Regions from separate parts of the Novosphingobium anseongense genome, predicted to be linked through region 3. Evidence: riboswitches for the same ligand, from Rfam matches in the RefSeq annotation. Region 3 holds a riboswitch; each other region holds the start of a gene.
What was found. A riboswitch is a leader RNA that binds a small molecule or an ion and turns the genes downstream of it on or off. The one in region 3 is predicted to bind cobalamin.

Region 1 (10,424 bases), on a different contig from region 3:
GCGCGCCGATGCCGGTGACGGGGATGTGCCAGAGCCGGCGGTAGATGATCCATTCGCTGACCGGACCGGCCAGATACCAGGCCGCGAACACCGTCCAGAACAGCGGGCTCGTCGGGATCATCGCGACGACGTGGCGCAGGTCCATGTCGCGAAGCTGTGCGGCGACAGCGACGAGAAGCGCGAGCGAGACGAGAGCGCTGAACCAGGCCGCCAGGCGGCTGTTGCCGATGCCATCGGCCCTATGCAGTTTCATGTCCGGGCCTGCCGTCAGCTCGCCCGAAGCGAAGCTGTCTTTGTACATGGATCACGGCCCTTCGACTGCACGCGAGGCCCGCTCCTGCACCTCAGGTGTTACAGCCCGATGCAATTGCGATGACGGTTTTGTTATGCAGCCGGTCATCGCGGCGTCATCTGATCGACCTAGTTCGCACGGCATGGACGAAGGCTCGGAGCCGCGCTGGTCGGTGGTCATCCCCGTGTTCAACGAGCGCGATTTCCTGCCGCGTACCCTGTTGTCGCTGGCCGCGCAGACCGTGCCGTTTCGGCTGATCGTGGTCGACAACGGCTCGACCGACGGCTGCATCGCGGCGGCGCGCGCGCTCGTGGTCGAGCACGGACTGGACGCCGAATTCCTCGATGAGCCTCAGCCCGGTCAGGTTCATGCGCTGAGCCGAGGCATCGCCGAGGGGCGCAGTGAACTGATCGCGATCTGCGATGCCGACACTTGGTACCCGCCACAGTACCTCGCACGCGCGGCCGGGCTGTTCGACCGGTATGGACCCGGCTGCGTGGCAGTGGCGGCCTGCAACCCGCCGGCAGAGCGTGGCTGGCGGTCATGGCTCGCCATCTGTCACAAGGTCCTCGCGGCGCGGCTGTTGCCCTGGCAGAACCACACGAGCGGCGCCTGCCAGAGCTTCCGCCTCGACGCTCTGCGTCGCGCCGGCGGCTACGACTTCCGGCTCTGGCCCTATGTCCTCAAGGATCACGAGCTGATGAACCGCGTGCTACGGCAGGGCTCGCAAGCTTACGATCGGGAGCTGTGGTGCGTGCCTTCGGACCGTCGCCGGGACCGCGGTGGCGTGCGCTGGACGCTGGGCGAGCGGTTGCTCTACCACGTCACGCCGTTCCGCTGGCAGGACCGGTTGTTCCACAAGGTTCTGGCGCCGCGCTTTGCCGCGCGCGGTCTGGGCGATACCGTGCTACGCGCCCAGCCTTGGCAATCGACGAGTGAGTGACGAATGCGGAAAACGATAGTTCTCGCGGCGGCGGCCGTGTTGCTGACGGCGGCGGGTCCCGTCCCGCCTTACGAGCAGCGCGGCAGGCAGGATGCCGATTGCCGGGCGAACGAACCGGGACCCGCGCTGCGCGTCGAAGTTCTCGGGCTCAAGGACACGCGGGGCATGCTGCGGCTCGAGCTCTATCCGGCGAACCAGCAGGATTACCTGGCGGACGACAAGGATCTGGTCGTTGCGGGCAAGGTGTTCAAGCGCATCGAAGTGCCCGTGCCGCGCCAGCCCAATCCGGTGCTCTGCATCCGTGCGCCGCGCCCCGGCGCCTATGCGGTGGCGGTGGTCCACGATCGCGATTCCAATCGCAAATTCAGCCCCTTCACCGACGGGGTCACGGCGACGGGCAATCAGCCGAACCTTGGCCGCGGCAAGCCGCGCCTGGCCAATGCCACGGTGCAGATCGGCCAGGGCGTGGCCCAGGCGCGCGCGACGATGCAGTATCTGCGCGGCTTCGGCTTTGCACCGCTGCGCTAGCCCAGCAAGCGGCGAGCAGCGACGACGACCTGGTCGACCAGCGCCGGCTTGTCGATGAACACGCTGTCGCTGACGTCACGGCCGGGTGCGGGGGGATTGGCGGAGACATAGATCACGCCGATACCGGCATCGATATCGCGCGCTTTGGCTGCGAGGTCCCAGCCGGTCAGAAGTCCGGTGAGGCGGATGTCGGTAACGAGCAGATCGACCCGCCCACCGCTACCACGGCTCGCCCGCAGCGCGTCGCAGGCATCTTCGGCCGAAGCAGCCTCCACGATGATGCAATGCTCGTCCTCAAAAGCCGCGACGAGCTCCATCCGGACAAGCCATTCGTCTTCGACTATCAGAACCGTCCGGTTCGCGAGTCCCGTCACCTGTGCCCCCGGCCCTTCCGCCCTGAATTCCGTATCTGATATCTTGTATTCAATAGGAAACCATTTGAGCGCTTGATCGTTCCCGATCCGGCGCGCAAACCAAAATGCGCATGGGGGTCGCGGATGAACGATTTGTCGCACGGCGGCGCAGACGTGGGTAACGATGCGGGCGTGGTCGATGCCAGACTCGAATCCTCGCTGGAGGCTGCGCTGCGCCTCGCCGCGATCGTCGAAAGTTCTGACGATGCGATCATCTCGAAGCTGCTCGACGGAACCATAACGAGTTGGAACGGCGCAGCCGAACGTCTGTTCGGCTACCGGCCCGAGGAGATTATCGGCCATTCGGTGTTGACGCTGATCCCCGACGATCGGCGCAGCGAGGAAACCGACATCATCGAGCGCCTGCGCCGCGGTGAAAGGGTCGAGCATTTCGAGACGAAGCGCCTGCACAAGTCGGGCCGGCAGATCGACATCTCGTTGACGATCTCGCCGATCCGGCGGTCCGACGGCTCGATCGTCGGCGCCTCGAAGATCGCGCGCGACATCACGCAGAAGAAACAGGCCGACGCGCTGCTCGAGCGGCAGACCGAGCGGCTCGAAGCGCTGAACCGGGTGTCGCGGATCATCTCGCAGGATCTCGATCTCGAGCGCATCGTTCAGGCCGTGACCGACGAGGCAACCGCGCTGAGCGGCGCGCAGTTCGGCGCCTTCTTCTACAACGTGCTCGACGCCGATGGCGAAAGCTACGTGCTCTACGCGCTGTCGGGCGCCCCGCGCGATGCTTTCGATCGGTTCGGCATGCCGCGCAACACCGCGATCTTCGCGCCGACCTTTCTCGGCGAAGGCATCGTTCGCTCGGCCGACATCCGCCAGGATCCGCGCTACGGCCTGAACACGCCGCACAAGGGTATGCCTACCGGTCATCTGCCCGTGGTCTCCTATCTCGCGGTGCCAGTGGTTTCGTCGTCGGGTGCGGTGATCGGCGGCCTGTTCTTCGGACATGCCGAGCCCGATCGCTTCGCGCCCGAAACCGAATCGCTGATCGCTGCGATCGCCTCGCAGTCCGCCGTCGCGATCGACAACGCCCGGCTGCACAGTGCAGCCCAGGCCGAGATCGCCAACCGCAAAGCGGCGGAGGACGCGCGCGAACTGCTGCTGCACGAGGTCAAGCACCGCGTGAAGAACACGCTCGCGACGATCCAGGCGCTGGCCTCGCAGACGCTCAAGACCACGCCGCCGTCCGAGAAAGATGCGTTCATCAGCCGGCTGCATGCGCTGTCGGGCGCGCACGACCTGCTGACGCTCAGCGACTGGCAGGAGATCGATATCGCCGCGTTGGTGCAGCGCTCGCTCGCCGCTTTCTCGATCAAGGGCACGCCACGCGTCTCGGTCGAGGGACCCGAGGTGCGGCTTTCGGCCAACAAGGCATTGTTGCTGACGATGGTGCTGCACGAGCTTGGCACCAATGCGGTCAAGTACGGCGCGCTGTCGGCCGAGCACGGCCGGGTCTCGATCGCCTGGCGTCTGGCCGAGACCGAGCGGCCAACCTTGCGTCTCGAATGGCGCGAGAGTGGCGGTCCGCCGGTCACGACGCCGACCCACCGCGGCTTCGGCTCGCGCATGATCGCCGCCGCCCTCCATGGCAGCGACGGCCATGTCGCTTTCGACTACCGATCCGAGGGGCTGCTGCTCACACTCGATCTGGTGGTCTGAAGCCCTCCCCGGAGGGGGAGGGCTCATCATCGGATCAGAACTTCACGCGGACCCCGCCATAGGCGCTCGCGCCCGGCGTGGCATAGCTGAACACCTCTTCGTAGTCCTCGTCGAACAGGTTCTCGACGCGGCCGAACAATGTGATGGCGCCTGTCAGCCGATACTCGGCGTTGAGGTTGACGAGGACGTAGTCCTTGAGCGTCACGTTGACCGGCACGAAGCTCGGGTCGGTGAAGGCGACGTCCTGCTGGCGGCCGTTGTAACGCACGGTCAGCGTGCCCGAGAGGCGCTCGTCGGCGGTGGTCCAGGTCGAGTTGAAGCTGGCGATGTGCTTGGCGCGGCGCACTTCAACCGCGCCGTTCTCGTCGGCGTCGAGCCAGGTATAGGCCGCGTCGATCCGCCACTGCGGCACGGGCCGGGCTGACAGGGCGACTTCGACGCCGCGCTGGCGCGACTTGGTCGTGCGGTTGGCCGGGGTGGCGATGAAGGTCGGCGCGGGGAAGGTCGTGAAGATCTCGCCCTTGAGCCGGTTGTCGAACCAGGTCGCGCCGATCGTCGCGATCTCGCCGAAGCGCTGCTCGAGCCCGGCTTCCCAGCCTTCGGACTTCTCGGGGCGCAGGTTCGGGTTGCCGATGTACTGGCCGTCGACGAAGCCGTAGAGTTCGAAATAGCCGGGGTTCTTGACGCCCGTGCCATAGGCGGCGTGAACGCGCGTATCGGTTGGCAGGGTGTAGGATCCCTGGACGCGCCAGGTGGTGGAATCGGCGAAGCGGTTGTTCCAGTCCTGGCGGACCGAAGCGCCGAAGGTGGCCTTCTCGTCGATGCTCAGTTCGTACTGGCCGACCAGGCCCAGATTGGTCGTGTTGCGCCGGCCGGTGAAGGCGAAGCCGCCGGGCGTGGTGTTCTGGAACTCCTCGCGCTCGAGATCGAGCGCGCCGGTCAGCTTGTGGACGACGACCTCGTCCCCGAACCGCAGACTGGATTCGAACGAGCCCTTGTAGCGGCGGCCATTGCTGCCGGTGTCGCGCAGCGCACCGGTATAGCCCTTGCGTGTGACGTCGGCGTACTGGCCGGTAAGGGCATTGACCCAGCGGCCGTCGAGCCCGGTCAGCTCGGCGCGCAGCAGGCCGTAGAGGCTCTCCTTGGTGGCGCGCACCCCGGGGCTGTCGACGATGAAGCCGAACAACGGGCTCGCCGGGTTCTGCTCGGTGTTGGCGACGTCGTAGTCGTTCCACGAGTAGCGGGCGACCCCGGTCAGCTTGAAGCTCTCGCTCGGCGTCCAAGCCAGCTTGGCGTTGACGCCGGCGGTCTCCGAGCCGACGTCGCGCGTGCCGTTGCGGGCCACGGGGGTGCCGTCGGTGCGGTAGTAGCCGCCCGAGACGACGTAATCGAGCTGGTCGGTCGCACCGGCGAAGCGCGCGGCGCCGTCGAAGGTGTTGAACGAGCCGCCCTCGGCGCGCGCGGTGAAGCCCGGGGCCTCGGCGCCGCTCAGGGTCAGATAGTGGACCACGCCGCCGATCGCGTCGGAGCCGTAGAGCGAGCTTTGCTGGCCGCGCAGCACTTCGATGCGCACGGCCTGGTCGGCGATCAGGCCGTTGAAGTCGAATTCGCCGTTGAACGGATCGCTGGCCTCGATGCCGTCGATCAGCACGAGCGCGTGATTGGCTTCGCTGCCGCGCAGGCGGATCTGGGTGAGGCCGCCGATCGCGCGGCTGACGGCGACGCCGGGCACGTCGCGCAGCACGTCGGAAACCACGCGCGTCTGGCGCGCTTCGATCGCCGCAGCGTCGAGCACCGTCACCGAGGCGCCGAGCCGGTCGGCGGCAATACCCGCGTTCGAGCGCGAGGCGGTGACGACGATCGTCTCGCCCGCGGCGTTGGTGGCGGGCTGGCTCGGGTTCGAGCTCGCGAAAGCGGGCGTGGCTACGGCCAGCGCCAGCAGCGAGGTATAGGCGGTCTTCATGGTCTTGTCCCTCCGCGCCGGGCAACGAGGGCGGGGGCTGCCGGGGCGTTGATGCCCTCGACCGACGCGCCGGACGGGGCTGGCGCAATCGACCCACCTCCGGCGCACCACAGCGGCCCCGCCGCTTGGTCGTCGCTCAGACGGAGAACCGTGCCGTGGCCGATCCCTGGGCCAAGGCAAGAGCGACCATGCGCCGGCCGGTCTCCTGGCTCGCGGGTCACGGCACGATGCACGACCTTCCCAGGCACGCGATCGGCGCCCAGTGGCGGCTCCAGAGGAGCCTCGTGCATCGCGCTATCCGCTCACAGTTGCAGGGACAGCCTCGGCTTGGGCAGATGTCTCTGCCTTACCGTGTTCCCGAATTAAGCCCCTCGCGGGGCACCGGCGCGATCTTCGCCGCGGTTTCCCGCGGTCGGTGCGCGGCTTAGGCCGCCTAGCCGAGCGTGCCAACCGCGCGCCCGTTGCGCCGCGGCATTATCGGCACAGGTGCGGGAAATGGGTTACACTTCCGCGCCGCGCAGCTTCAGGTCGAGCAGCGCCAAGGTCGAGGCCCAGGACAGCCGGTCCGCCAACGCATCGTAGGCGCGGCCGTTCTTCGGGTCGTCGGCCGCAGGATCGGTAAAGGCGTGGTAGGCATGGGCATATTCGGCGATCTGCCAGTCGGCTTCGGCGTCGATAAGTTCGGCGCGCAGTGCGGCGACGTCGGCCGCCGGTACGTGCGGATCGCGCCCGCCGGTGTGGACCGCGACATGGGCCGTGACCACGCCCTTGGCTGCCGGTGCGGCCGTGGTGAGGATGCCATGGTAGCTGACCACCGCACGAACATCGCCGCCGCCGCGTGCGAATTCGAGCACGCACATGCCGCCGAAGCAATAGCCGAGCGCGGCGATCCGATCCGGGGCCACCTCGGGTCGTGCCTTGAGCACATCGTGCCAGGCGCCCATGCGTGCGCGCAGGCGTTCGGAATTGCCCCAGAGCGGCGCGACGAGGCCGCCGACGACGCTCTCGTCCTCGCTGTAGGCGCCGTCGCCGTACATATCGACCGCGAGCGCGACATAGCCTTCGGCGGCGAGGTCCTGGATAACCTGGCGCATGTGCGTGCCGAGGCCGAAGGCGTTGTGCACGACCAGCACGGCGGGATGCGGGCCCGGGCCTGAGGGCGTTGCCAGCTCGCCGCGCAGGGCCAGAGTTTCATGCTCGCAGATCACGATCTCAACTTCGTTCACGTCGCCATTTCCCCTTCGCGGTAAGATTTCGTTTACCATGTAAGCCTAGCTAAAAGCCCATGGAAACCGCCAAAGCACTCCCGCTTCCCCAGCCCGGAATCATCACCCCCGCGAACGCGGTGAAGTCGCCGGTCGCGGCCGATGAGACGCCGCCGTGGCTGATGGAGGAGCCGACGCCGGTCCCGCGTCTGCGCAAGCCGACGGCAGTCGCAACGCCGGTCCGCAAGGCGGAGACGCTGCACTGGGGCGTGGTCGCGCTGACCTTGTTCACCGCGGCCAGTGTGCTGTTCGGTTCGCACGGCGCCTCGCAGCCAAAGGAACTGCTGCCGGTTATGATCAAGATCCCGGTGCGCTGAGCCTCAGGGATCGACGAAATTCGCCGGCCGCTTCTCGGTCTGGCTCATCATCGCCTCGATCTGGTTGCGCGTGCCGAGCAGCCGCTGCTGCTCGAAGCTTTCGGCGGCCAGAATGTCGTCGAGCGAAAGCTCCGTACTGCGATTGAACAACGATTTCGCGGCGCGCACCGCATTCGGGCTGCGCTGTGCGATATCCTGCGCCAGCGCCATGGCGCGCGCCACCGGATTGGCATCGACCACCGTGGCGAAACCGAAAGCCAGCGCCTCCTCGCCCGAGAACTCCCGGTTGGTGTAGGTCAGCTTGCGCAGCACGTCGTCGCGCACGCAGCCGCGCCACAGCGCGAAGCCGCCCATGTCGGGCACGATCCCCCACTTCATTTCGAGCACCGCCAGCCGCGCTTCGGGCGCCACGACGCGGATGTCGGCGCCGCTGGCGATCTGCAGGGCGCCGCCGAAGCAGACGCCGTGAACCGCGGCGATCACCGGCACGGGCAGCTTGCGCCAGACCAGCGCCGCCTGCTGAAAGCGGTTGGCATTGCCGTGCGTACGCTGGGTCAGCGGTGCCGCCGCACCGCCGAGCGCTTCCTCGAAGGTCGCGAGATCGAGTCCTGCGCTGAAGGCCTTGCCTTCGCCCGAGAGCACGACGGAGCGCAGCCCGGGCAGGTCGAACAGCGCCTGCCCCACCGCGATCAGCGCATCGAACATCGCCGGATCGAGCGCGTTGAGCTTGTCGCCGCGCGTCAGCGTCACGCGGGCTACGCCATCCGCGTCGATGGTGGCGCCGACGCGGTCGCTGGTGGGCAAGGGGTGGGTCATGGACGCTGGTCTCCGATCGCAATCCCATCCGGGGTGCCGACGATGAGATCATGCCAGCGCCGATCGGCAATGGCCATCGGTAGAGCCGGCGATTCGCCTGGTGGCGGCACCAGCATATAGCCGCCAGCCGGCGCCGTCCGCACCAGCCCGCCGAGTCCGACCGCCGCCAGCTTGGCGCGCAGGCGGAAGATATGGACGGCGAGGCTGTTGGTGTCGGGTATGTGGAACAGTCGCCAGACCTCGCGCAGCAAGGTCGGCTTGGCCACGGGCACGCCCGGCGTATCGGCCAGCCGCCAGAGCAGCGCGAATTCGCGCGGGTGGAGCGCCAGCGGCCTCCCGGCGATCGTGCCGTCCCGCGCGAGCAGGTCCAGCCGCAAGGGGCCGATCGCGCGTCGACGCGGCAGCGACTGTGCCTGTTCGGCGAGCCGCAGTGCCCGCGCCGCGATCTCGCTCAGGCCCGGCGCTTCGTCGAGCACGTCACCGAAACCCAGACCGATCAGCCGCGCGCGCTCGTCGCTATCGGCCACGCCGAGCATGATTATGCGATCATGTCGCGGTTGGCCTTGCTCGCGATGCAATCGCGACCAGGCGTGTTCGTCCAGGCTCGCGATATCGGCGAGCGCGACGGCCTCACCCGCGTCCGCAATCGGTGCGGGCGGCACCAGATGCCAGCCGCAGCGCCGCAGATCCCAGGCAGCCGGGATTTCGGTTGCGCACAACCAGTGAAAGTGGCGCACTCCACGCCCCCATCGGCCTTATGTTCTTTGCTATCCCGAACCGTGGCGCGTCGAATCGGCGCCAAGGCTCGGGAAGAACACAGCAAGTCGGTGGTGTTGCCAATACCGACGGGGATGCGGGTGTCAGGCGGCGGAGCTGTTCACGCCCATGCTCGCCAGGTAGCGCTTGATGTTGCGCGCGGCCTGGCGAAGGCGCTGCTCGTTCTCGACCATGGCGATGCGCACGAAGCCTTCGCCGTCCTCGCCATAGCCGACGCCGGGGGCCACTGCGACCTCGGCATGGGTCAGGAGCTGCTTGGAAAACTCCAACGATCCCATATCTTTAAGCGCAGGTGGCAGCGGCGCCCAGGCAAACATCGAGGCCTTGGGCGGCGGGATGTCCCAGCCGGCGCGGCCGAAGGCTTCGACCATAACGTCGCGGCGCTTCTGGTAGAGATTGCGGTTCATCTCGACGATGTCCTGCGGCCCGTTGAGCGCCGCGCAGGTGGCCGCCTGGATCGGCGTGAAAGCTCCATAATCGAGGTAACTCTTCACGCGCTTGAGCGCGGCGATCAGCCTGGGATTGCCCACGGCGAAGCCGACGCGCCAGCCGGCCATCGAGAAGGTCTTCGACATCGAGGTGAACTCGACCGCGACGTCCTTGGCGCCGGGCACCTGCAGGATCGAAACCGTCGGGTTGCCGTCGTAGTAGAGCTCCGAATAGGCGAGGTCGGACAGGATCCAGACCTTGTTCTCCTTCGCCCAGGCGACGAGGCGCTCGTAGAAGGCAAGGTCCACCGTCTCGGCGGTCGGGTTCGACGGATAGTTGACGATCAGGATCGACGGGCGCGGCACGGTGAAGGCCATCGCGCGGTCGAGCGATTCCCAATAGCGCTCGTCGGGCGTCGTTGGCACCGAACGGATCGTCGCGCCGGCGATGATGAAGCCGAAGGTGTGGATCGGATAGCTCGGGTTCGGTGCGAGCACGACGTCGCCGGGTGCGGTGATAGCCGTCGCCATCGAGGCGAGGCCTTCCTTCGATCCCATGGTCATCACGACCTCGGTGTTGGGATCGAGCTCGACGCCGAAGCGGCGGCCGTAGTAATTGGCCTGCGCCTTGCGCACGCCGGGGATGCCTGCCGAGGCCGAATAGCCGTGCGCATCGGCCTTCTGCGCGACTTCGCACAGCTTGTCGACGATATGCGCAGGCGGCGGCAGGTCGGGATTGCCCATGCCGAGGTCGATGATGTCGCGTCCGGCCGCTCGGGCGGCTGCACGCATGTCATTCACTTCGGCGATGACGTAGGGCGGCAGGCGCTTGATGCGGTAGAACTCGTCTTCCATGACTTCTGGCAATCCAGTTTGCATGCGGCGGAATTGCCGCAGGAAATCGCTCTAGGCGGATAAACGGGCGCTGGCAAATGGCTCTGGGCGGGCTATCCTGCAAAGCGGATGGAGAGGACTCGATTGTTTCCCGTGGGACATGCCGCGGGGTGC
Region 2 (10,424 bases), on a different contig from region 3:
ACCGCGAGTTCGCGGCGCCAGTGCGGCGCCTGGCCGATGGCCGCGGCAAAACCGGTCAGCGCTGCGGTCGGCGCTTCCGGCGCCAGTCCGGCGAGGGCCGCCACGATCGCCGCCGCGTCGTGCAGCGCTATCCATTTCCGGACGGCAACGTCAGGAAGGTCGCCAGGCAGCGGCAGCGCAAGCGAACCGAGCGGCGTGGCCGAATCGAAGTTGATCGGAGTCGCGTCCATGGCTGTTCGACCTAGCCATTCTTGCTTGCCAAATCGCTAAAAGCCCCTGCCTTGCTCTTGCGCGCGCTGCCAAAGCACGGTCAATTGGCCGCGAAAATACGAATTGGAGAGAGTGATGGCGATCGACGGCGGGCGGCCGGGCTTCGGTGAGCTGCGGCAGAACTGGCGGATCCTGCCGCCCTGCATGATCGGCATCATGCTCTGCTCGACCCACGGCTATTCGCTGGGGGTGATGATCCCGGTGCTCGAACGCGAGATGGGCTGGTCGCGCGCACAGACCTCGATGGGGCTGATGATCATCTCGACGATCGCGCTGGTCGCGGCGCCGCTGGTCGGCCTCGCGATCGACAAGGTCGGTCCGCGCCGCATCGCGCTCGCAGGCATTCTCGTCTTCGCCTTCGGCCTGGCCTCGCTGTCGCAGGCGACCAGCATCGAATCTTGGTGGCTGCTGTGGATCCTGCTCGGCGCGGGCAACATGCTGATCCTGCCGACGGTCTGGACCAAGGCGATCAACGGCTATTTCGACCGGAACCGCGGAATCGCGCTCGCCATCGCGCTGTGCGGCACGGGCGTGGCCGCCGCTTTCGTGCCGACACTGACCAATTGGCTGGTCGAACACTATGGTTGGCGCCAGGCCTATGTCGGCCTCGGCGTGATCGGCGCGGCGCTCACCTTCCCCGTGACCTGGCTGCTGTTCCGCATGCCCGCCGAGGGCGGCAAGGCCGGCGCCGCAGCCGAAACCCCGCGCCAGGTTCAGGGCGTCTCGGCGCGCGAAGGCTTCACCCAGCCGCGGTTCCTCAAGCTCGCCGGCGCGACCTTGCTGTTCTCGGTGACGATCTGCGCGCTGACCACCAACCTCGTCCCCGTGCTGATCGCCCGCGATCTGACCCCCGCCGGCGCCGCGGGCATCGCCGGATTGCTCGGCCTGGGCTCGATCACCGGGCGGATCGTCGGCGGCTTTCTGCTCGACCGGTTCGACGCCGCCAAGGTCGCCGCCGCGAGCGTCGCCATGCCGGTGGTCACCGTGCTGCTGCTGCTCGCCTTCCCCGGCCCCGGCGTCGCCGCGATCGCCTGCCTGATCCTCGGCCTCGCGGTCGGCACCGAGGTCGACTGCTGCGCCTATCTCGCGGCACGGCATTTCGGGCTCCGTGCCTTCGGCGCGCTGTTCGGTACGATGAACGGGCTGATGCTGTTCGGCAACGGCATCGCCCCGGTGCTGGCCAACCACATCTACGACGTGACCAAGAGCTACGACATCGTACTCTGGGCTCAGATTCCCGCCTGTCTGGGCACGATGCTGCTGTTCCTGATGCTGGGCCCCTACCCCGATCTCGATGCCGAGGACGCGCCCCACGACGCCCCACTCGCCGATCCCGCGACAGCCTGATCGGAATAGACGACATTGCGCTTGGCAATGTGCGCCGCCCTCTGCTAGTCGCACGCGGCCCGCACCCGTAGCTCAGCTGGATAGAGCGCTGCCCTCCGAAGGCAGAGGCCACAGGTTCGAATCCTGTCGGGTGCACCATATATCCGCAGATTCGGCTTTCCGCAGCGACATCGTCAGTGCGCTCGTCGGGCGCTTGTGATTTGCCCATCTCCATTGTATCAGCCGCGCCGTTCGCGATCCCAAAGATTGCGGACGCATGATCGCGCCGGTGCCTCGCAAGAGGCTTAAAACGGGAACGCGGTGAGGAAGGCCGGAGCGATCCTGCGTTTCCGAATCCGAGGCTGTCCCTGCAACTGTAAGCGGCGAGCGCGATGCACATGTGCGGACGGGTAGGATCCCGAGCCGCCAACCACTGGGCCGGACGCTAAATCATGCGAGGCCTGGGAAGGTCGTGCATCAAGCTATGACCCGCGAGCCAGGAGACCTGCCGGCGTCTGGTCGCTCTTGCCTTGGTCCAGGGGATGGCCGCGGCACGGTGTACTCCGTCTGAGCGACGAACGAGCGGCTGGGGCTGCATCGGTTTCGTGTGCCGGTTGCCCCCGGGCGTCCGGCCGGTGCACGCTGCCGACCGTTCATGAACGGCAAGCCCCTGCCCAGTGTCGTGAGACGCCGACGGGGGAGTATCATGAAGACTTTTGCACCGGCTGCTTTCGCGGCCTTCTCTCTCTGCGCGCCTGCGCTGGCCCATGCCGGCGAAGCCGATGCCACTGCCGCCGAAGGCGAAACGATCGTCGTCGTCGGCACGGTCGACCAGCTTCGCCTCAACGTTAAGACCGAAGGCGCCAGCCGCCTCAATCTCACGCCGCTCGAAACGCCGGCCAGCGTCGAGACGCTCGACGGCAATGCGATCCGCCTGCGCGGCGACCTGACCATCCAGGATGCCGCGGCCCGCGCGACGGGCATCGTCAACACCTCGGGCGTGTTCGGCTTCGGCCTCTCGTCGCGCGGCTTCACCGGCCAGAACTCGGTGATGACGCTCTACGACGGCATGCGCATGTACAACAACACGCTGACCTTCCCGGCCGATCCATGGATGGCCCAAAGCGTCGAGATCCTGCGCGGGCCGGCCTCGGTGCTCTATGGCGAAGGCGCGATCGGCGGCGCGGTCAACGTCGTGCGGCGGCAGCCTGGCGACACGCTCGAAGTGGCCGGCCGCGCCGGTGCCGCCTCGTTCGACACGTTCAACGTGGCGGCCGGTGCCGGCGGGCCGATCAACGATAGCGTCGGCTTCCGCGTCGACGCCAGCTATCGCCGTTCCGACGGCTGGATGGCGCGCGGCGAGAACAGCGCACTCGCGCTGTCGGGCGCGATCCGGTTCAAGCCCGCGAGCGATCTCAGCATCACGCTGTCGCACGACTTCAGCACGCAGAAGCCGCGCACCTGGTTCGGTGTGCCGCTGGTCAACGGCGCGCTCGACACGTCGATCCGCAAAAACAACTACAACGTAACCGATGCCGTGCTGCGCTTCCGCGACAACTGGAGCCAGGGCAAGATCGAGTGGACACCGTCCGAAGCGCTGACGATCCGCAGCACCTTCTATCACCTCTGGGCCAACAAATACTGGCAGAACGCCGAGAACGTGACCTGGGTCGCGGCGACGGCGACGAGCCCGGCGCAGATCCGCCAGTCGAGCTTCCTCGAACTCTACCATATCCAGAAGCAGACCGGGAACCGGACCACCGCCAATCTCAAGCAGAGCTTCGGCACGGTCGAGAACCAGGTCGTCGTGGGCTTCGACGTCAACCACATCAGCTACAAGAACGTCAGCAATTCGGGCAACAACGCCACGCGACTGATCAGCGTGGTGAACCCGGTGCCCGGCCTGTTCATCGATCAGCCGACCGCGACCACCAGGCCGCGCTATACCAACGTGATCCGCCAGTTTTCGGTCTTCGCCGAGGACCGGCTGAAGCTCAGCGACGAATTCTCGCTCGTCGGCGGGCTGCGCTACGACCGGCCGGAGATTACCAAGACCGACTATGTCACGGCGACGAACAACTTCACGGGCACTCCCGATGCGGTGACCTGGCGCGTCGGTGCGGTCTATCAGCCGATCCCGACGCTCTCGCTCTATGGTCAATATGCCACGGCCGCCGATCCGGTCGGCGCGCTGGTTTCGACCAGCCTCGCACAGAGCAGCTTCGACCTTTCGACGGGCCGCCAGTACGAGCTGGGCATCAAGCACGTGTTCTGGGGCGGGCGCGGCCAGTGGACTCTGGCCGCCTACGACATCGTCAAGAAGAAGCTGCTGACCTCCGACCCGCTGATCCCGACGATCCAGGTCCAGGTCGGGCAGCAATCATCGAAGGGCATCGAGGCGTCGTTCTCGCTCGAACCGATCGAGGGCGTCAGCATCTCGCTCAACGGCGCCGTGCTGCGCGCGCGCTATGACGACTTTTCCGAATCCGTCGGCGGCGTGCTGTTCCAGCGCGCGGGCAATCGTCCGACCAATGTCGCGGCGAAGACCGCCAATGCCTTCGTCAGCTGGGAAGTCCTCGAAGGCTGGGTGATCGACGGCGGCGTGTCCTATGTCGACAAGCGTTATCAGGATGCCGCGAATACACGCGTGATCCCGGCCTATACGCTGACCGATATCGGCCTTCGCTGGCAGTTCGTCGAAGCGGCGAGCGCCAGCCTGCGCGTGCGCAACCTGTTCGACGAGACCTATGTGCGCTCGACCTATGGCGCCTCGCAATGGGTGCTCGGCGATCCGCGCACGGTGGAGGCGACGATCCATGTCGCCTTCTGACGGCATCGCGATCACCGATGGGAGCGCGCCGCGGGCGCGTTCCCATACCCCTTCAACCAGAGCGCTATGGCGCGCCACCAAGCGCTTCCTCTATTTCTTCCACCGCTGGACGGGCATCGTCCTGTGCGTGTTCTTCGCAGTGTGGTTCGTTTCGGGCGTCGTCATGATGTATGTCCCGTTCCCGTCGTTCCGCGCGCCCGAGCGGATCGCGGGGGCCGTACCGATCGACTGGGCGCGGGTCAGGGTCACGCCCGATGCCGTACTCACGACCTTGCGCGAGAGTGCGTTCCCGAAAGAGATGCGGCTGGGCATGTCGGGCGACGTTCCCGTCTATCGTGTCGCCACCGCGGACGGGCGCCGCGCGATCTCGGCCGAGACCGGGCAGGAAATCCGTGCGGTCGACGCGCCGCAGGCCGGCGCGATCGCTGCGGCTTTCGTCCAGGCACCGGTCGCCTCGATCGTCGCGGTTCGTCAGGACCAGTGGGTCGTCACGCGCGCCTACAAGAAGATCGCGCCGTTCTGGCGCATTCGCCTGGCCGATCCTGCGGCAACCGACGTCTACGTCATGCAGCAGACCGGCGAGATCGTGCAGAACACCACGGCGCACGAGCGCTTCTGGAACTGGCTCGGCGCGGTCCCGCACTGGATCTACTTCGAGGCGCTGCGCGTCTATCAGGAGCCCTGGCGCCAGACCGTGCTCTGGACCTCGGGCGTGGGCATGCTCGGCGCGATCGCGGGGATCTGGATCGGGTTACTGCGGGTCCGGATCAGCAAGCGCTACAAGTCGGGATCGGTCAGCCCCTATCGCAGCTGGATGAAATGGCACCATGTCGTCGGCCTGGTCGGCGGTGTCTTCGTGGTGACCTGGGTGTTCAGCGGCTGGTTGTCGATGAGCCCCTGGGGCGGCTTCCGCGACGAGGACAAGGGTATCGCCGAGCGCTATGTCGGCGCGAAGCCGGGCTTTGCCACCACCGACCTGCGCGGCCTCGCCGGTACGGCACGCGATGCGCGCGAGCTCGAGTTCACCCATCTCGGCGGTATACCGGTCATCGTCGCCTGGCGCGATCCCGAGCACAAGCGGCTGCTCGACGGTGCAACCGCCGAGCCCATCTCGCTCGCAAAGGCGCGGATCGAAACGATCGCGCGGTCTGCGGTGACGGACGGCAAACTCATGCGGACCGAACGCCTCGAACACTACGATCGCTACTGGTACGCCACCGGTGATCCGCGTCGCGATGCGCGGTCGCTGCCCGTGCTGCGGCTCGTGTTCGACGATGCGAACCAGACCTGGTTGCACATCGATCCGGCCACGGGCCGGTTGCTGGGGCGAGCAGGATCGGGCAGCCGCTCCTATCGCTGGCTGTTCGCGGCGCTGCATAGCTTCGACCTGCCGTTCCTGCTGGAACACCGGCTGCTACGCGATCTGCTGATGTGGCTGTTGTCGGCGGCCGGACTGATCGTCTCGGTCTCGGGCGTGGTCATCGGCTGGCGTCGGTTGCGGCCCGTTCGGGGCCCCGCGCAAGCCGTTCGCCTCCCAGGCGGACGATAAGTGCGCGGGAGCGGTGGTGCCGAACCTTTCGGCACCACCGCGAAACACGATCACCGAGCCTGGCTGACTTCCTTGCGCGACAGCGACGTGGTCAGCTTGCCCTCGGCTTCGGACAGGGTCGAAGCAGGGATCGTCACGAGCTTGCCGTTGAGGATGATCTGCGCATCGCCTGCGGCATTCACGCGATAGACCGGCGCGAGGCGCTGGCCCGCGCTGGTGTAGATCATCTTGCCCGTCGTCAGGGCCGGCGCGGCGGCCGGTGCCTGGGCAAGAACCGCGACCGGAGCGCCCACGACGAACAGCGCCGCGGTTGCGGCCACGAGGAATTTACGCATCTATAGTCTCCCAACTACTTACCTAGTTTAGCAATTGATAAGCTTGCTTAGAATTTTGGGAGTGTCAATCTGTCGCGCGAGGAGATCGTTCGAGATTGGTAATTTTACGTGGTCGCGATCTTCGCTGCCCCGCGCGCTAGAGCAGCGCCGCTACGAAACTCCGATCCCGTTCCGTCGGCGTCCATACCGCTGCGACGAGCGCCTCGGCGCCGAACAGCGCGTCGAGCAGGTCCGTCGGTGCCACGGCCTGCGCGCAGGCCAGCAGTTTCTCTGCAAGCGGATCCTCGACCGCGCCGTTGTCGCCGCGGATATGCCGCAGCCAGCCGGCGAGCGCTATAAGGATCGCGGGACATTCGACCCCGCGATGCTGATGATGCGCCAGCGTCTCCAGCCAGCGCTGCGGGACCTTCTGGCTGCCGTCCATCGCGATCTGCGCTAGGCGGTGTTCGAGCGAGGGGTTGGCGAAGCGCGCCAGCAGTTCGGTGGCATAGGCTTCGAGATCCTGACCCGGTGCCGGTGTCAGGCTCGCTGCGGCTTCCTGCCGCATCAGCCGCTCGAGCAGTGGGCGGATCGCCGGATCGGCTACGGCCTGGTGAACGAAGACGTGCCCGCGACCCAGACCGAGATAGGCCAAGGCCGAATGCGCGCCGTTGAGCATCCTGAGCTTTGCGGTCTCGTAAGGCGCGACATCGGCGACAAGTTGGGCGCCGACCTTGTCCCAGGCCGGGCGGCCCTGGGCGAATCGATCCTCAATCACCCACTGGCTGAACGGCTCAGTGACGACCGCGGCCGCGTCGGACAGGCCGAGCAGCCTCTCCGCCGCGGCAACGTCGTCCGCAGTGGTAGCGGGGACGATGCGATCGACCATCGTGCCGGGGAACGTGCATTCGTCGGCGATCCAGCGGGCGAGATCGGCGTCGGTGCGCGCGGCATGTTCGCCGAGCAGCCGACCGAGCTGGCCGCCGTTGTCGGCGAGGTTGTCGCAAGACAGCAGGGAGAGCCCCGGCAGGCCCGTGGCCCTGCGCCGCGCAAGGCCTTCGGCGAGGTAACGGTAGATCGATCCCTCGCCCGCGAGCGTGGGATCGAGCCTGCCGTCAGCGGCGCGACCATAGCCCTTCTCGGTGATCGTGAAGCTGGCGATCTTCGTCGCCGGCGCGGCGAGCAGGGCGACCACCGCTTCGGGATCCTGCGGCGCGACCAGCACCTGACGGACAGCGCCAACCACGCGCACCCGCGGCACCGCGGCGGAGCATTCGGTCACGCTGTAGAGCCCGTCCTGCGGGTTCATCTGCTCGGCCACCCCAGCCGAGCGCAGCGAGACGCCGGCGATCGCCCAGTCGCGCCCATGCTTGGTGTCGGCGCCGCCCTCCATCGCCCGGTCGGTGTACCAGGCCTGGTGCGCGCGGTGGAACGCGCCGATGCCGAAATGGACGATGCCCGTCGCCTGCGCCGCACGGTCATAGCCGAAGCGCGTCACCTCCGGCGTGAGCCGGTCCAGCGTCATTTCGGACAGGCGAGTCACAGCCGATAGGCCTGCTTGGCGAGATTGTAGGCGAGGTCCTGTGCGAGTTCGGCCGCCTCCCAGTCCTCGAGGCGATGTTCGAGCACGAGTTCGGCCAGGAAGCCGCAGTCGATCCGGCGCGCAAGGTCATGCCGCGCGGGAATCGAGAGGAAGGCGCGCGTATCGTCGTTGAAGCCGACGGTGTTGTAGAAGCCCGCGGTCTCGGTGGTCGCGCGGCGGAAGCGGCGCATGCCCTCGGGGCTGTCGTGGAACCACCAGGCCGGGCCGAGCTTGAGGCACGGATAGTGCCCCGCGAGCGGCGCCAGTTCGCGCGCGTAAGTGCTCTCGTCGAGCGTGAAGAGGATGATCGACAGGCCCGGCGCATTGCCGAAGCGGTCGAGCAGCGGCTTGAGCGCGTGGACATATTCGGTGCGCATCGGGATATCCGCGCCCTTGTCGCGGCCGAAACGCGCGAAGACATCGGCATTGTGGTTGCGGAAGGATCCCGGGTGGATCTGCATGACCAGCCCGTCCTCGACGCTCATCGCCGCCATCTCGGTCAGCATCTGCGCGCGGAACAACTCGGCCTCGGCCGCGGTGAATTCGTCCGCAGACACCTTGCGGAACAGGGCTTCGGCCGCAGCCGGGGCCAGGTCCGCGGTCTGCGCGGTCGGATGGCCGTGATCGGTCGAGGTCGCGCCCATGCCCGCGAAGAAGGCTCGGCGTTGGCGGTGGGCGGCGAGATAGCCCTGCCACGACAGCGCGTCCTCGCCGGTCAGCTCCGAGAGGCGCACCAGATTGTCCCTGAAGCCCTCAAACTCGGGATCGATTACGGGATCGGGACGATAGGCGGTGACGACCTTGCCCTGCCAACCCCCGGGACGCTGGTTCTCGGCGTGCACGGCAGCATGATGTTCGAGCGTGTCGAGCGGGCTCTCGGTCGTGGCGATCACTTCGATGTTGAATCGGTCGAACAGCGCACGCGGCCGGAAAGCCTCGGTGGCCAGCGCCGCGGTGATCGTGTCGAAATAGAGGTCCGAAGTTTCGGCCTCGAGCCGCACCGCGATGCCGAAGGCTTCCGCAAAAACCCAGTCGAGCCAGAACGACGAGGGCGTGCCGCGGAACAGATGATAGCGCTCGGCGAAGAGGCGCCAGGCTTCGCGAGGATCGGCGCGGCCAGCCTTGCCGATGCCCAGCGCTTCGAGCGCGACGCCCTGCGAATGGAGCATACGGAAGACGTAGTGGTCAGGCCGCAGCAGCAGATCGGCGGCGTTGCCGAAGGTCTCGTTGCGCGCGAACCACGAAGGATCGGTATGACCATGCGGGCTGACGATCGGCAGGCCGGCAACGGCGGTATAAAGCTCACGCGCGACGGCGCGGGTGGCCGGATCGGCGGGCAGCAGCCGGTCGGGATGCAGCGTAAGCGGACGAGACATCGCGATTCAGCGCGTCGCCTGGGTATAACGCGCGCGCTTGGCGGCCACAGCGCGGCGCGCCTCCTCTACCGCCTTTTCTTCGGTCGCGAAGAGCAGGCTGTCGAGCACGGCGGCGAGATGCGTCCGCATCGCCGCGCGGGCTATCGCCGGATCGCGCGCGCGCAACGCCTCGAGCACGGCCGAATGCTCCTCGATCACGGGTTTGACGTTGGCCGTGCGCGCCTTCTCGTGCAGCAGCGCGGCTTCGGGCGAGGTGTAGCGCAGTTCCCAGAGCCGCTCGATCGTCTCGAGCACCGCATGATTGCGCGTCGCCCTGGCAATGGCGAGGTGGAACGCGCGGTCGGCCTTGTCCGTACCGCCAGGGTCCTGATTCTCGCGCGCGATCTCGCGGACCAGCTGCTCGATCTCGGCGATCTCTTCGTCGCTGATCTGCGTGGCGGCGAGCGCGGCCGCCTCGCCCTCGAACAGCAGGCGCGCTTCGGTCAGTTCGAAAGCCGTGATGTTGAACCCGGCGATATCGCCCTTGCCCGGCAGGCGCATGACATAGGCGCCCGAACCGATGCGGACTTCGACCAGCCCCTGCACTTCGAGCGCGATGATGGCCTCGCGCACGGTCGGGCGGCTGACATTGTGCTGCTGCGCCAGCTCGCGCTCGGCCGGAAGCCGGCTGCCGACGGGATAGGCGCCCGACGCCAGCTCGGCGATCAGCTTGCGCGCGAGGTCCTGGTACAAGCGGTCGTTCGAACGTGAAGCGAAATCCTGCATCTTGCTTTCCATTGGCCTGACCAATATGGGCATGACAGTCAGCCACGAAGGCGTCAAGCCCGAGCCCGCTGCTCGGCACATCAGCGAAGCGGAGTTCTCCTAGGATATGAAGATCACGGCAGCCAGGGTCATCGTCACCTGCCCGGGACGCAATTTCGTGACCTTGAAGATCGAAACCGATCAGGGCGTCTACGGAATCGGCGACGCTACGCTGAACGGGCGCGAACTGTCGGTCGTGTCCTATCTGCAGGATCACGTCGCGCCCTGCCTGATCGGCATGGACCCGCGGCGAATCGAGGACGTGTGGCAATATCTCTATCGCGGCGCCTATTGGCGGCGCGGGCCGGTGACGATGCGCGCGATCGCCGCGGTCGACGTCGCGCTGTGGGACATCAAGGCCAAGATGGCGAAC
Region 3 (10,424 bases):
CATCAGGGGCGGATCGTCCTGCCGGGCCGTGGTCGAATAGTGGAACTCGTGCCCGCGCAGCCTGGCGCCCGCGGGCAGGCCGGCGAGCGGCGAAAGCAGTTCCGCGCGGCGATAGCCGAGGTGCAGCCGGCGTTCGGCATGACTGGTGACGAGGCTGAGCAAGCCCGCCATGCGATGCGCCGTGCCGTCGCGGTCGATCAACGCCTCGCCCAGAACCATGTAGCCGCCGCATTCGCCGTGGATCGGGCGACTCTCGGCATGACGACGCAAGCCCGCCCGGAACGTCTCGGCCGCGGCGATCCGGCCGGCATGCAGTTCGGGATAGCCGCCCGGCAGCCACACGAGATCGGCATCGAGCGCCGGGGCCTGGTCCGCCAGCGGGGAAAAGGGCAGGAGTTCCGCGCCCGCGCGCCGCCAGCCTTCCAGCAGATGCGGATAGAGGAACGAGAAGGCTCGATCGTGCGCGATGGCGATGCGTTGCGCGGGCGGATCGGACAGGCCCGCCTCGGTACAGGCCGCGCGCCCGACGCGCGCGGCGTCGCGGAGGGCGGCAAGGTCCACCCGCTCGCGCAGCAGCCCCGCATAGCTGGCAATGATCGCATCGAGACCGGCCTGTTCCTCGGCCTGGACCAGACCGAGATGCCGCTGGGGCAGGACAAGGTCGTTGCGCCGCGGCAAGGCGCCGAAGACGCGGATGCCCGCCGCCTCGAAGCCCGCACGGACAAGCCGCTCGTGCCGGGGACTGGCGACGCGGTTCAAGATCACACCCTCTACAGCGACGCCGGGATCGAAACGGCCAAAGCCCAGCGCCGTGGCGGCAGCGGACTGCGCCTGGCCCGAAACGTCGACGACGAGCACGACCGGCCAGCCCATGTGCCGGGCAATGTCGGCCGCCGTGCCGTGGCCACTCGCGCCGTTCCCTGAGACACCGTCGAACAGCCCCATCGCGCCCTCGGCCAGCACCATATCGGCGCCCTGCCCTTGCGCGGCGATGCCATCGATGAGCGCGGCGTCCATCGCCCAGCTATCCAGGTTGAACGATGCCCGCCCGCAGGCGGCGCGGTGAAAGCCCGGGTCGATGTAGTCGGGCCCGCACTTGAACGGCTGGACCGCCACACCATCCTCGCGCAGCGCGCGCAGCAGGCCGAGCGTGACCGTGGTCTTGCCGCTGCCCGAGGCCGGCGCCGATATCAGCAGGCCCGGCGGTGTCACTCGGCCGATCCGGCGTAGCGCGATTCCACATGCTGCGGCCGAAACCGGCGGTCGTACCCCTGCGCATAGAGGCTGCTTTCGGCGAAATCCTCGGCATCGAGCGCGCGGCCGACCAGGATCAGCGCGGTCCGCTCCATGGTGCTCGCAACCGCCGCCTCGATGGTCGCCAGGGTGGCACGGACGATGCGCTGGTCGGGCCAACTCGCGCGCCAGACGACCGCCACCGGGCAGTCGGCGCCATAGACCGGGGCGAGATCGGCCACGACCTTCGCCAAATTGTGGATCGACAGGTGGATCGCCAGCGTCGCTCCCGTCACCGCGAAGTTCTTAAGGCTTTCGGCGGGCGGCATCGTGCTCGCACGGCCCGGCGTGCGGGTCAGCACGAGCGACTGCGCCAGTGCCGGCAGCGTCAGTTCGGCCTCCAGCGCGGCAGCGGCAGCGGCGAAGGCCGGTACGCCGGGCGTCACGGTGAAAGGAATGTCGAGCGCACGCAGACGGCGGATCTGTTCGCCCATCGCCGACCAGACCGAAAGGTCGCCCGAATGCAGGCGGGCCACGTCCTGCCCGGCGGCATGAGCCGCGGCGATCTCGGCGACGATCGCGTCGAGGTCCATCGGTGCCGTGTTGACGATCCGCGCGCCCGGCGGACAGTGATCGAGCACGGCCTCCGGGATCAGCGAACCGGCATAGAGGCACACGGGGCTGGCCGCGATAAGGTCGCGCCCACGCAAGGTCAGCAGGTCGGGCGCGCCAGGGCCGGCGCCGATGAAATGAACCGTCATGTCGAAACTCCTGCCGCCAAGGCGCAAGTCGCCATGCGGTCGTGTGAAATGCTGCGGGGAGCCAACAGGCGCGCGCCGGGGCCGGCCGCAACGAGCGCGCAGGCCTCGGCCACGCTGCCCGCGCCGCGCGCCGCCTGCGAGGCCAGCGATCGCGTCGGGGTGGCGAGGCCGAAGATGCGCGCGGGTGTGACCGCGATCAGCGGCAGCACCAGCAACCGCGCGAGCTCGGCCAGCGCCTCGGCCTTGTCCTCTATCGTCGCCAGATGGGTGACCGGCCAACCAGCGATCCGCGCTGCGTCGAGCGCCGCCCGCAGCGAGGCCGCCGTCGCTCCAGAGCGGAAGCCGAAGCCGGCGACGATCACAGCGTCACGCTCCACTGGACAACCGGATAGCGCGACCGCCAGCCGCGACGGCCGCCGAGCGGCGCCGCGTCGGCCAGTTCGATACGCAGGAGGCTGCCGCCGCGCCGTTCGTGCCAGAGCGCGAGCAGCACTTCGGATTCGAGCGTCACGGCATTGGCGACCAGCCGCGTGCCAAAAGGCAGACGGGTCTCGAGGCTTTCGAGCAGGCCCTGCGACAGTCCGCCCCCGACGAACACCGCCTGCGGCGGTGGGCCTTCGGGCAAGACTTCGGGCGCGATGCCATGGAGCACTTCGAGCCGGTCCACGCCCAAGGCCAGCGCATTGGCGCGCGCACGATCGGCGCGGACAGGATCGGCTTCGACCGCGCAAGCACGGTTGGCGGGATGGGCCAGCAGCCACTCGATCGCGATCGAGCCCGATCCCGCGCCTATGTCCCACAGCATCTCGCCCGCACGCGGCGCGAGCGCGGACAGGGTGAGCGCGCGCACCGGCGCCTTGGTGATCTGCCCATCATGTTCGAACAAGGCGTCTGGTCGCCCGGCGGTCGCGGGCAGGACAGAGCCCTCGCCGTAAACCTCCAAGCCCACCGCCACGGGATGCGCAATGTCGGCGAGCGTCATCGCGCCCGCCTCGACGACACGCCGCCTTTCGCGCGGACCGCCCAGACGCTCCAGGACGTGCAATTGCGAGGGACCGAAGCCCTGCATCGACAGATAGTCAGCAAGCCGTTTCACCGCATCACCGTCGCGCAACAGCACCAGCGCGCGAGCGCCAGGCGCGAGATGCGGGCGCAGGCGTTCGAGCGGTGCTGCGTGAAGGCCTAGACAGGCGGTGTCCTGGATGGCCCAGCCCAGCCGCGCCGCGGCCAGGCCGAAAGTGGATGGTGCCGGATAAGCCGTCCATTCGTGGGCATCGAGCCGATGCACGATGCTGCTCCCCGCACCGAACCAGAACGGATCGCCCGAGGCCAGCACCACGATGCGCTGCCCGCGCCGCGACAGCAGGCGCTCTACGCCCTCGGCGAAGGGCACTGGCCATTCTTCCAGCGCGCAGCTAAGCGCGGGCAGCAGTGCGAGATGCCGGGCCGATCCCATGACCAGCTCGGCCTCCGACAGCGCCGCCAGGCTCGCTATGGACAGGCCATCCGCACCGTCCTCGCCAATGCCGACGATCGTCAACCAGGGCGGAGCATCCGTGTCAGCCACGCCGAATATCCTTCTTCTGGGCGGCACCAGCGAAGCGAGCGCATTGGCGCATCTGCTCGCCACGCGCGGGGACGCGGCGGTGTTCAGCTATGCCGGGCGTACGACCAACCCGCGCGGCCAGCCGCTGCCGCTTCGTGTCGGCGGTTTCGGCGGCGTCACGGGTCTGATCGACTATCTGCGCCGCCACGGCATCACGCACCTGATCGATGCCACACACCCTTTCGCCGCGACGATGAGCGCCCATGCGCTCGAGGCCGCACGCGCGACGGACGTGGCCCATGTCGCGCTGACCCGCCCGGCCTGGCGTCCCGAGGCGGGCGACCGCTGGCGCCATGTCCCCGACTTGGCCGCCGCGGTCGATGCGCTCGATGGACCGGGCCGCAAGGTCATGCTCGCGCTCGGCCGCATGCATGTGGATCGCTTCGCCGCCCGGCCGCAGCATCACTATCTGCTGCGCTTCGTCGACGCGCCCGAGGTCCCCCCGGCCCTGCCCACGCACAGGCTGATCGTCGATCGCGGCCCCTTCACGATCGAAGGCGACCAGTTGCTGATGCAAGAGCACGGCATCGAGCTCGTGGTCTGCAAGAATGCCGGCGGCCCCGGCGCCGTCGCGAAGCTGGCGGCTGCGCGCGCGTTGGGCTTGCCGGTGCTGATGATCGATCGCCCGGCGCTGCCCGATCGGATCGAGCTTCACCGGCCGGAGCAGGTGCTGGACTGGCTCGATCATGGCACTTCGTCCGGGATCGAACGCGGCGTGTAGAGGATCGGCCCGCGCGCCCGCTCGATGACGCGCGTGCGGCTGGAGCCCAGGATCACCATGGTCCGCATGTCGGCCATTTCTGGCCGCGCCTCACCGAGGCTGACGATCCGCAGATACTCCTCCGGCGTGGTCACCGCGCGCGCGAAGAGAATCGGCCGCGCATCGCCGCAAGTCTCGCGCAACACGGCCAGTGCGCGCGCAAAGCCCTCGGGCCGCGCCTTGGAACGCGGGTTGTAGAAGGCCATGGCGAAGTCCGCCTCGGCCGCCAGCCGCAGCCGCCGTTCGATCACGGCCCAGGGCTTGAGATTGTCCGACAGGTTGATCGCGCAGAAATCGTGCCCCAACGGCGCTCCGGCCCGCGCCGCCGCGGCCAGCATCGCAGTGATGCCGGGCAGCACGCGGATGTCGAGATCGCGCCACGACGCGGGTCCGGCTTCGAGCGCCTCGAACAGCGCCGAAGCCATGGCGAAGACCCCCGGATCGCCCGACGAGACCACGACCACGCGCTGCCCCGCCGCCGCCATTTCGAGCGCTTGCGCGGCCCGATCGATCTCCACGCGGTTGTCCGAAGGATGCAGCACCAGCCCTTCGCGCGGCGCCACGCGGGCAACGTAAGGGATATAACCGACCACGTCGGTCGCCTCGGCCAGCGCGGTGCCGACCTCGGGGGTCACCAGCCCTTCGCCGCCCGGCCCGAGGCCCGCGACCGCGACCCAGCCGCTCACGGTCTACGCCCCTGTCCGTGGATCAGCAGGATCGAGAAATAGGGCGTGACCGTATCGACCTCGGCCAACCGCGTGACCCGCTGGCCCGGCATGGCGGCGTGCTCGACCAGCCAGGCGGCCTCGGCGCGGCCGGCGGCCTCGACCGCGCGGCGCAGCTTGGGCAAATGGCGCCCGATCTTCATGACCACCAGCGCATCGGTGTCGCGGATGCGCCGCACCAGTTCCGCTTCCGGCAGCGTCGCCATGGCGACGGTCAGCACGTCGTCGCCCCAGGTGATCGGTACCTGGGTCGCGTTCCAGGCGCCCGCCATGCCGGTAATGCCGGGCACCACCTCGACCGGCACGCTCCCCGCCAACCGGCTGTGCAGGTGCATGAACGAGCCGTAGAAGAAGGGATCGCCTTCGCAGAGCACGACGACGTCGGCGCCGGTCTCGGCCACCGCCAGCAACCGCTGCGTGCATTCGGCATAGAAGGCGGAAAGGCATTCGTTGTAGCGCGGATCGGTCAACGCGATCTCGGTGGTCACCGGATATTCCATCGCCAGCTCGACCACATCGGCGTGGAGCATACCCTCGACGATCCGCCGCGCCTGGCCCGGCCGCCCGGCCTTGCGGAAATAGGCGATATGCCGCCCGCCGCGCACCAGCCGGTCGGCGCGCACGCTGAGCAGGTCCTGCGCACCGGGGCCGAGGCCTACGCCGTAGATCGTGCCCGTCTTGCTCATTCGGCGCCGCTCGCCAGCGCGTTGATCACCGCGACGGTCATCGCACTGCCCCCCAGCCGCCCCTCGACCACGCAGCACGGTACCGGCTGCGCCTGCCACAACGCGGCCTTCGATTCCGCGGCGCCGACGAAACCGACCGGACAGCCGATGATCGCGGCGGGGCGCGGACAATCGCGATCTTCGAGCATGTTCAGCAGGTGGAACAGCGCCGTCGGGGCATTGCCGATCGCGACCAGCGCACCGGATAGATGCGGCCGCCAGAGTTCGAGCGCGGCGGCCGAGCGGGTGTTGCCCAGCACACGCGCCAGGTCGGGCACCGCGGCGTCATGGAGCGTACAAATCACGGCATTGTCGGCGGGCAGACGCGCGCGCGTGACGCCTTCGGATACCATACGTGCGTCGCAGAGGATCGGCGCGCCCTGCGCCAGGGCGTCGCGCGCCACCGTTGCGAAACCGGGCGAAAAACGGATCGACGACGCAAGCTCCACCATGCCCGCCGCGTGAATCATCCGCACGGCGACCGGCTCCTCATCGGCCGAGAAGAGCGCGAGATCGGCCTCGGCACGGATCGTGGCGAAGGACTGGCGATAGATCGCCGCGCCGTCCTTCTCGTAGTCATGGGGCATCAACAGGCTCCGAAATGGGCAAGGAGATCGGCGGCGGTCAGGCCCGCGCGCAAAGGTTCGGCATCGGCGCGGGCGTCCAGCGCAAGGTCGTATCGGCCCGCGCGCCCGGTCAGCATCACGTCGGCCGGGGCCGACCGCGCACAGCCCTTGGCGCAACCGGAGACGTGGAGGCGTCCCGCGACATGGGGGGCGAGGTGGCGCGCCAACGCTCGGGTCTCCACGCCCGCTTGCGGGCAGGCCGGTTGGCCAGAACAGGCATCGACACGCAACAGCGGCGCGGCGGGGTCGGTCGACAGGTCCGGAGCCTCGATCGCGACGTGAGCGCCTTCGACCAGAAGGATGCGCCACGGCGAGACGCGGAAACCGCTCTGCCCATCGGCGAGGCGCAGCAGCGCCTCGACTTCGACGCGACCGAAAGCGAGACCATAGGCCATGCCGCGCGGCCAAGGTCCCGGCAGCAAGTGCGGTCCCGGCGATGCGAGCCGGGCGGCGCCGGCAGCCCACGGCGGAAGTGGCGCATCGTGCCGGGCCATACGTCCTGCACGGCCGCCGCCGCTGGCGACGAACCAATGGGCGAGCCCGATCAAGGCATCGACTTCGCCGCCGCGATCGACGGGCATTCCCACCTGCCGACCATCGGCACGAAGCATGATCCCACCGTCGGCCGCACGTTCGAGCCGGAAATCTCCAGGTTCGTCGGCAAGAACGGGCGCGACGCCGGCATCGATCACGAAGCCGACCTTCCCCGGCAGTTCGGGAAGCTCGCCGATGCGTTCGAGCAATTCGCAGGCCAGGCGATGGCTGTCGTCGGCCTCGCGCCATTCGGGCGCGATCAGCACATTGCGGGCGCGCTCGTGCTCGGCTTGGGCATCGACGAGCCCCGCGTCGAGCAGGCGATCGAGCAGCTTGGGCCAGCTTGCCTCGGTCACCCCGCGAATCTGGAAGTTGGCTCGGCGCGTCAGGTCGATCAGGCCGTTGCCGTGTTCACGGGCTGCGGCGCACAGTTCTGTGATCGCGTCGGACGTCAGGCAGCCGAGGCGCGGCTTCACGCGGACCAGCAGCCCGTCACCCGCCATCATCGGACGCCAGGCGTCGGGGCACCAGCCCCTCACCGCAACGTTCCTGCTGGCTTCGGCCTCGCGGCTCACACCCGATCTCCGCCGCGCCGAACGACGAATGGCGGGGCTTGCCGGAAGACCGGTCGACGCGCGGCGGCGGGCAGGCGCGGCAGGCACCCGTCGCAACGCGACCGTGCAGCCCCAGCCGCACAGTTTCGTCGCCCAGACGGGAATGGACCGTGCCGCGACCAATCCCTGGGTCAGGGCAAGAGCGACCAGAGCGCCGGCAGGTCTCCTGGCTTGCGGGTCGTCGCTCGATGCACACCTTCCCAGACGGATCATATCCGTCCAGTGGCTGCCCTTTCGGACTCGTGCATCTCGCTATCCGCTCACAGTTGCAGGGACAGCCGCGGATTTGGGGGCGAGCCCCGCACCGCATTCCCGATTAAGTTCCTCGCGGAACACCGGCACATTCATGGCATGCCCAAGATTGCTCCGGGGCATCGGCCAGCCCCTAGTGGAAATCAGCCACCAAGCCAAGGTGCGTCACGGTATCGACAGGTCGCGGTAGCGCGCCTTTCCGATTCCGATCGCAACGCGTGAATGGGACAGGTCGCCCTCGCCCCATAAAAGACAACGATGTCATTTGGCTGTAGTGAATAGCTCCTAGCAGCCCCTTCATCCAATGAGGGGGACTGTTACGATGCATGTCGCAGCCAACAAGATTCAGATTATCTCGCTTCTCGCCTCGGCCTCCGCTCTGGCCTGGGCACTGCCGGCCTCAGCGGCTTCGCGCGACGATGAAGCAGCGGCCGAAGCGGCAGCCGATGCCGCTCCCGCGGTGGGCGAAAGCGACATCATCGTCACCGGGGCCGCGCGCGCGCAGCGCCGTTTCGACGTGCCTTACGCGGTGAATTCGTTGTCGCAGGCCGAGGTCGAGCGCATCGCGCCCAAGAGCTTCGCCGACCTGCTAGGCACGGTTCCCGGCATCCAGGTCGAAGCGACCGGCGGCGAAGTGCAGAACATCACGCGCATCCGCGGCATCCCGACCGACCGCGGCTACATGATCTTCCAGCAGGACGGCCTGCCGCTGTACCATGAGATCGACGGCGTGTTCTTCAACTCGGGCGAAGGCATGAACCGCTACGACCTGATGACCGAGCGGGTCGAGATCGTCCGCGGTGGTCCGGCGCCGATTTACGCCTCGAGCGCGGCGGCGATAGCCAACAACATCACCGTTACCGGCACCGACGAGGCGCGCGGGCGCGCTCAGGTGACGATCGGCGATACCGGCCTCTACCGCCTCGATGCGGTGCAGTCGGGCCCGCTCGGCGAGCGTACCTACTACGCGATCGGCGGTTTCCTGCGCCAGCACGACGGCTATCGCAAGAGCGGCTTCCCCAGCGACAAGGGCGGCCAGATCCGCGCCAACCTGAAGCACGATTTCGACAACGGCTTCGTCAAGGTGGCCGTGACCTACGTCAACGACCACAACCTTTTCTATCTGCCGATCCCGATCGCCGATCCGCGCAACCCTGCGGTCTCTCTCGACCGGTACATCGACTATCATCGCGGCACGATGAACTCGCCGGCGCTGCGCAACGTCAACATCAAGTACCGCGATGGCTCGGGCACCGTGCAGGGGCTGAACCGCGATCTCGCCGATGGTCGCCACATGCGCTTCTTCAACGCCAACCTGCACTACCAGGGCGAATTCGGCGACTATGCCGTGTCCGCCAAGGTCGGCTTCACCAAGGGCAAGAGCAGCTTCGACGCGTTCTATTCGACGACCAACCCGGCCGATGCCACCACCTTCGCCAACGGCTATCTCGCCGCTGCGCGCACCGCCTTCGGCGCGGGCGTGGCACGGATGGGCTATGCGATCGCGGGCACCAACGGCGCCACGGCCTATGATCCGAGTACGGCCTCCGGCCTCGTCATGTCGGGTCAGTATCGCGCGGTTGAGGCAGACTTCCACTCGACCCAGGCCGATCTGAGCGTCACCCGCAAGTTCGAGACCGGCTTCGGCACGCACGACATCCGCGTGGGCACCTATGGCTCGATCTATGGCAACAAGAGCCTGCAGGTCTATCAGGACATGCTGATCGAAGTCCGCGGTCAGCCGCGCACGCTCGATCTCCTGGCCTATTCGGCAACGGGCGCGGTGCTCGGCTCGGTCACCGACAAGGGCGTGCTGCGCTATACCACCACGCTCAACCAGGGCGAAGGCGACGCCAAGATGATCGCGGTCTATGCCAACGATACCTGGGACATCACCCGCGGCCTGCGCCTCGACGCCGGCATCCGCAAGGAATGGTACGACCTCGACGGCTTCGCGCTGCTCTCGGCCAATGCCAACCTCGGCGACGCGACGACCCTGGCCGACGACACCACCCGCGCCTTCACCGGCGCAATCGTTTCCAACAAGCTCAAGCCTTCGGCGACAAATTGGACGGTTGGCCTGAACTACGACTTCAATGGCAATCTGGGCGCCTATGGTCGCGTCTCGAACCTGGAAGTTCCACCCAACCTGGGTGTCACGACGAGCACGGCGCCGACCATCATCAAGACCAAGGCCCGCCAGTACGAAGTGGGCCTCAAGGCCAGCTTCGGCCCACACTATCTCTACGTCACAGGCTTCTATACCAAGTTCGATCCGTTCAACGCCTCGTTCGTCGCGTTCAACCCGATCACCGGCCGCAACGACCAAGCCGTGCCGTTCATCGGCGAGGCCGTGTCCAAGGGCGTCGAAGTCGATGGTCGCCTCGCGCCGACCTCGTGGTTCGAGTTGGCCGGTTCGGTCACCTGGCAGGATCCCGAATATCGCAACCTGGCGAACACTGCGGGCGCCGATCCCAGCGCGGTCAACGGCAACCAGATCATCCGCGAGCCCAAGTTCTTCGGCAATCTGCGCCCCACCCTCCACTTCCCCGTGGGCGACGGCGAACTGGAGGTTTCCGGCCGCTACG

Region 1: linked by a shared signal. The riboswitch ahead of WG901_RS13635 (TonB-dependent receptor) and the one ahead of WG901_RS07020 (cobalamin biosynthesis protein CobG) in region 3 are both predicted to bind cobalamin.
Region 2: linked by a shared signal. The riboswitch ahead of WG901_RS09535 (TonB-dependent receptor) and the one ahead of WG901_RS07020 (cobalamin biosynthesis protein CobG) in region 3 are both predicted to bind cobalamin.

Annotation. Positions count from the first base shown of each region.
Region 1 covers NZ_JBBHJZ010000002.1:1,008,365-1,018,788, forward strand. The annotation lists gene WG901_RS13610 (hypothetical protein) at 1-301, opposite strand, end outside; gene WG901_RS13615 (glycosyltransferase family 2 protein) at 435-1,235, shown strand; gene WG901_RS13620 (DUF2141 domain-containing protein) at 1,239-1,763, shown strand; gene WG901_RS13625 (response regulator) at 1,760-2,278, opposite strand; gene WG901_RS13630 (PAS domain-containing sensor histidine kinase) at 2,261-3,850, shown strand; gene WG901_RS13635 (TonB-dependent receptor) at 3,885-5,813, opposite strand; cobalamin riboswitch at 5,992-6,214, opposite strand; gene WG901_RS13640 (dienelactone hydrolase family protein) at 6,314-7,039, opposite strand; gene WG901_RS13645 (hypothetical protein) at 7,099-7,395, shown strand; gene WG901_RS13650 (crotonase/enoyl-CoA hydratase family protein) at 7,399-8,211, opposite strand; gene WG901_RS13655 (winged helix-turn-helix domain-containing protein) at 8,208-8,738, opposite strand; gene WG901_RS13660 (LL-diaminopimelate aminotransferase) at 9,072-10,271, opposite strand.
Region 2 covers NZ_JBBHJZ010000002.1:173,249-183,672, forward strand. The annotation lists gene WG901_RS09520 (hypothetical protein) at 1-230, opposite strand, end outside; gene WG901_RS09525 (MFS transporter) at 346-1,617, shown strand; tRNA gene WG901_RS09530 (tRNA-Arg) at 1,679-1,755, shown strand; cobalamin riboswitch at 1,867-2,123, shown strand; gene WG901_RS09535 (TonB-dependent receptor) at 2,303-4,426, shown strand; gene WG901_RS09540 (PepSY domain-containing protein) at 4,413-5,975, shown strand; gene WG901_RS09545 (hypothetical protein) at 6,026-6,310, opposite strand; gene WG901_RS09550 (mannitol dehydrogenase family protein) at 6,447-7,814, opposite strand; gene uxaC (glucuronate isomerase) at 7,829-9,247, opposite strand; gene WG901_RS09560 (FadR/GntR family transcriptional regulator) at 9,254-10,012, opposite strand; gene manD (D-mannonate dehydratase ManD) at 10,119-10,424, shown strand, end outside.
Region 3 covers NZ_JBBHJZ010000001.1:1,470,770-1,481,193, forward strand. The annotation lists gene WG901_RS06980 (cobyrinate a,c-diamide synthase) at 1-1,212, opposite strand, end outside; gene cobM (precorrin-4 C(11)-methyltransferase) at 1,209-1,994, opposite strand; gene WG901_RS06990 (cobalamin biosynthesis protein) at 1,991-2,371, opposite strand; gene cbiE (precorrin-6y C5,15-methyltransferase (decarboxylating) subunit CbiE) at 2,353-3,561, opposite strand; gene WG901_RS07000 (cobalt-precorrin-6A reductase) at 3,518-4,321, shown strand; gene cobJ (precorrin-3B C(17)-methyltransferase) at 4,285-5,046, opposite strand; gene cobI (precorrin-2 C(20)-methyltransferase) at 5,043-5,771, opposite strand; gene WG901_RS07015 (precorrin-8X methylmutase) at 5,768-6,397, opposite strand; gene WG901_RS07020 (cobalamin biosynthesis protein CobG) at 6,397-7,476, opposite strand; cobalamin riboswitch at 7,724-7,939, opposite strand; gene WG901_RS07025 (TonB-dependent receptor) at 8,159-10,424, shown strand, end outside.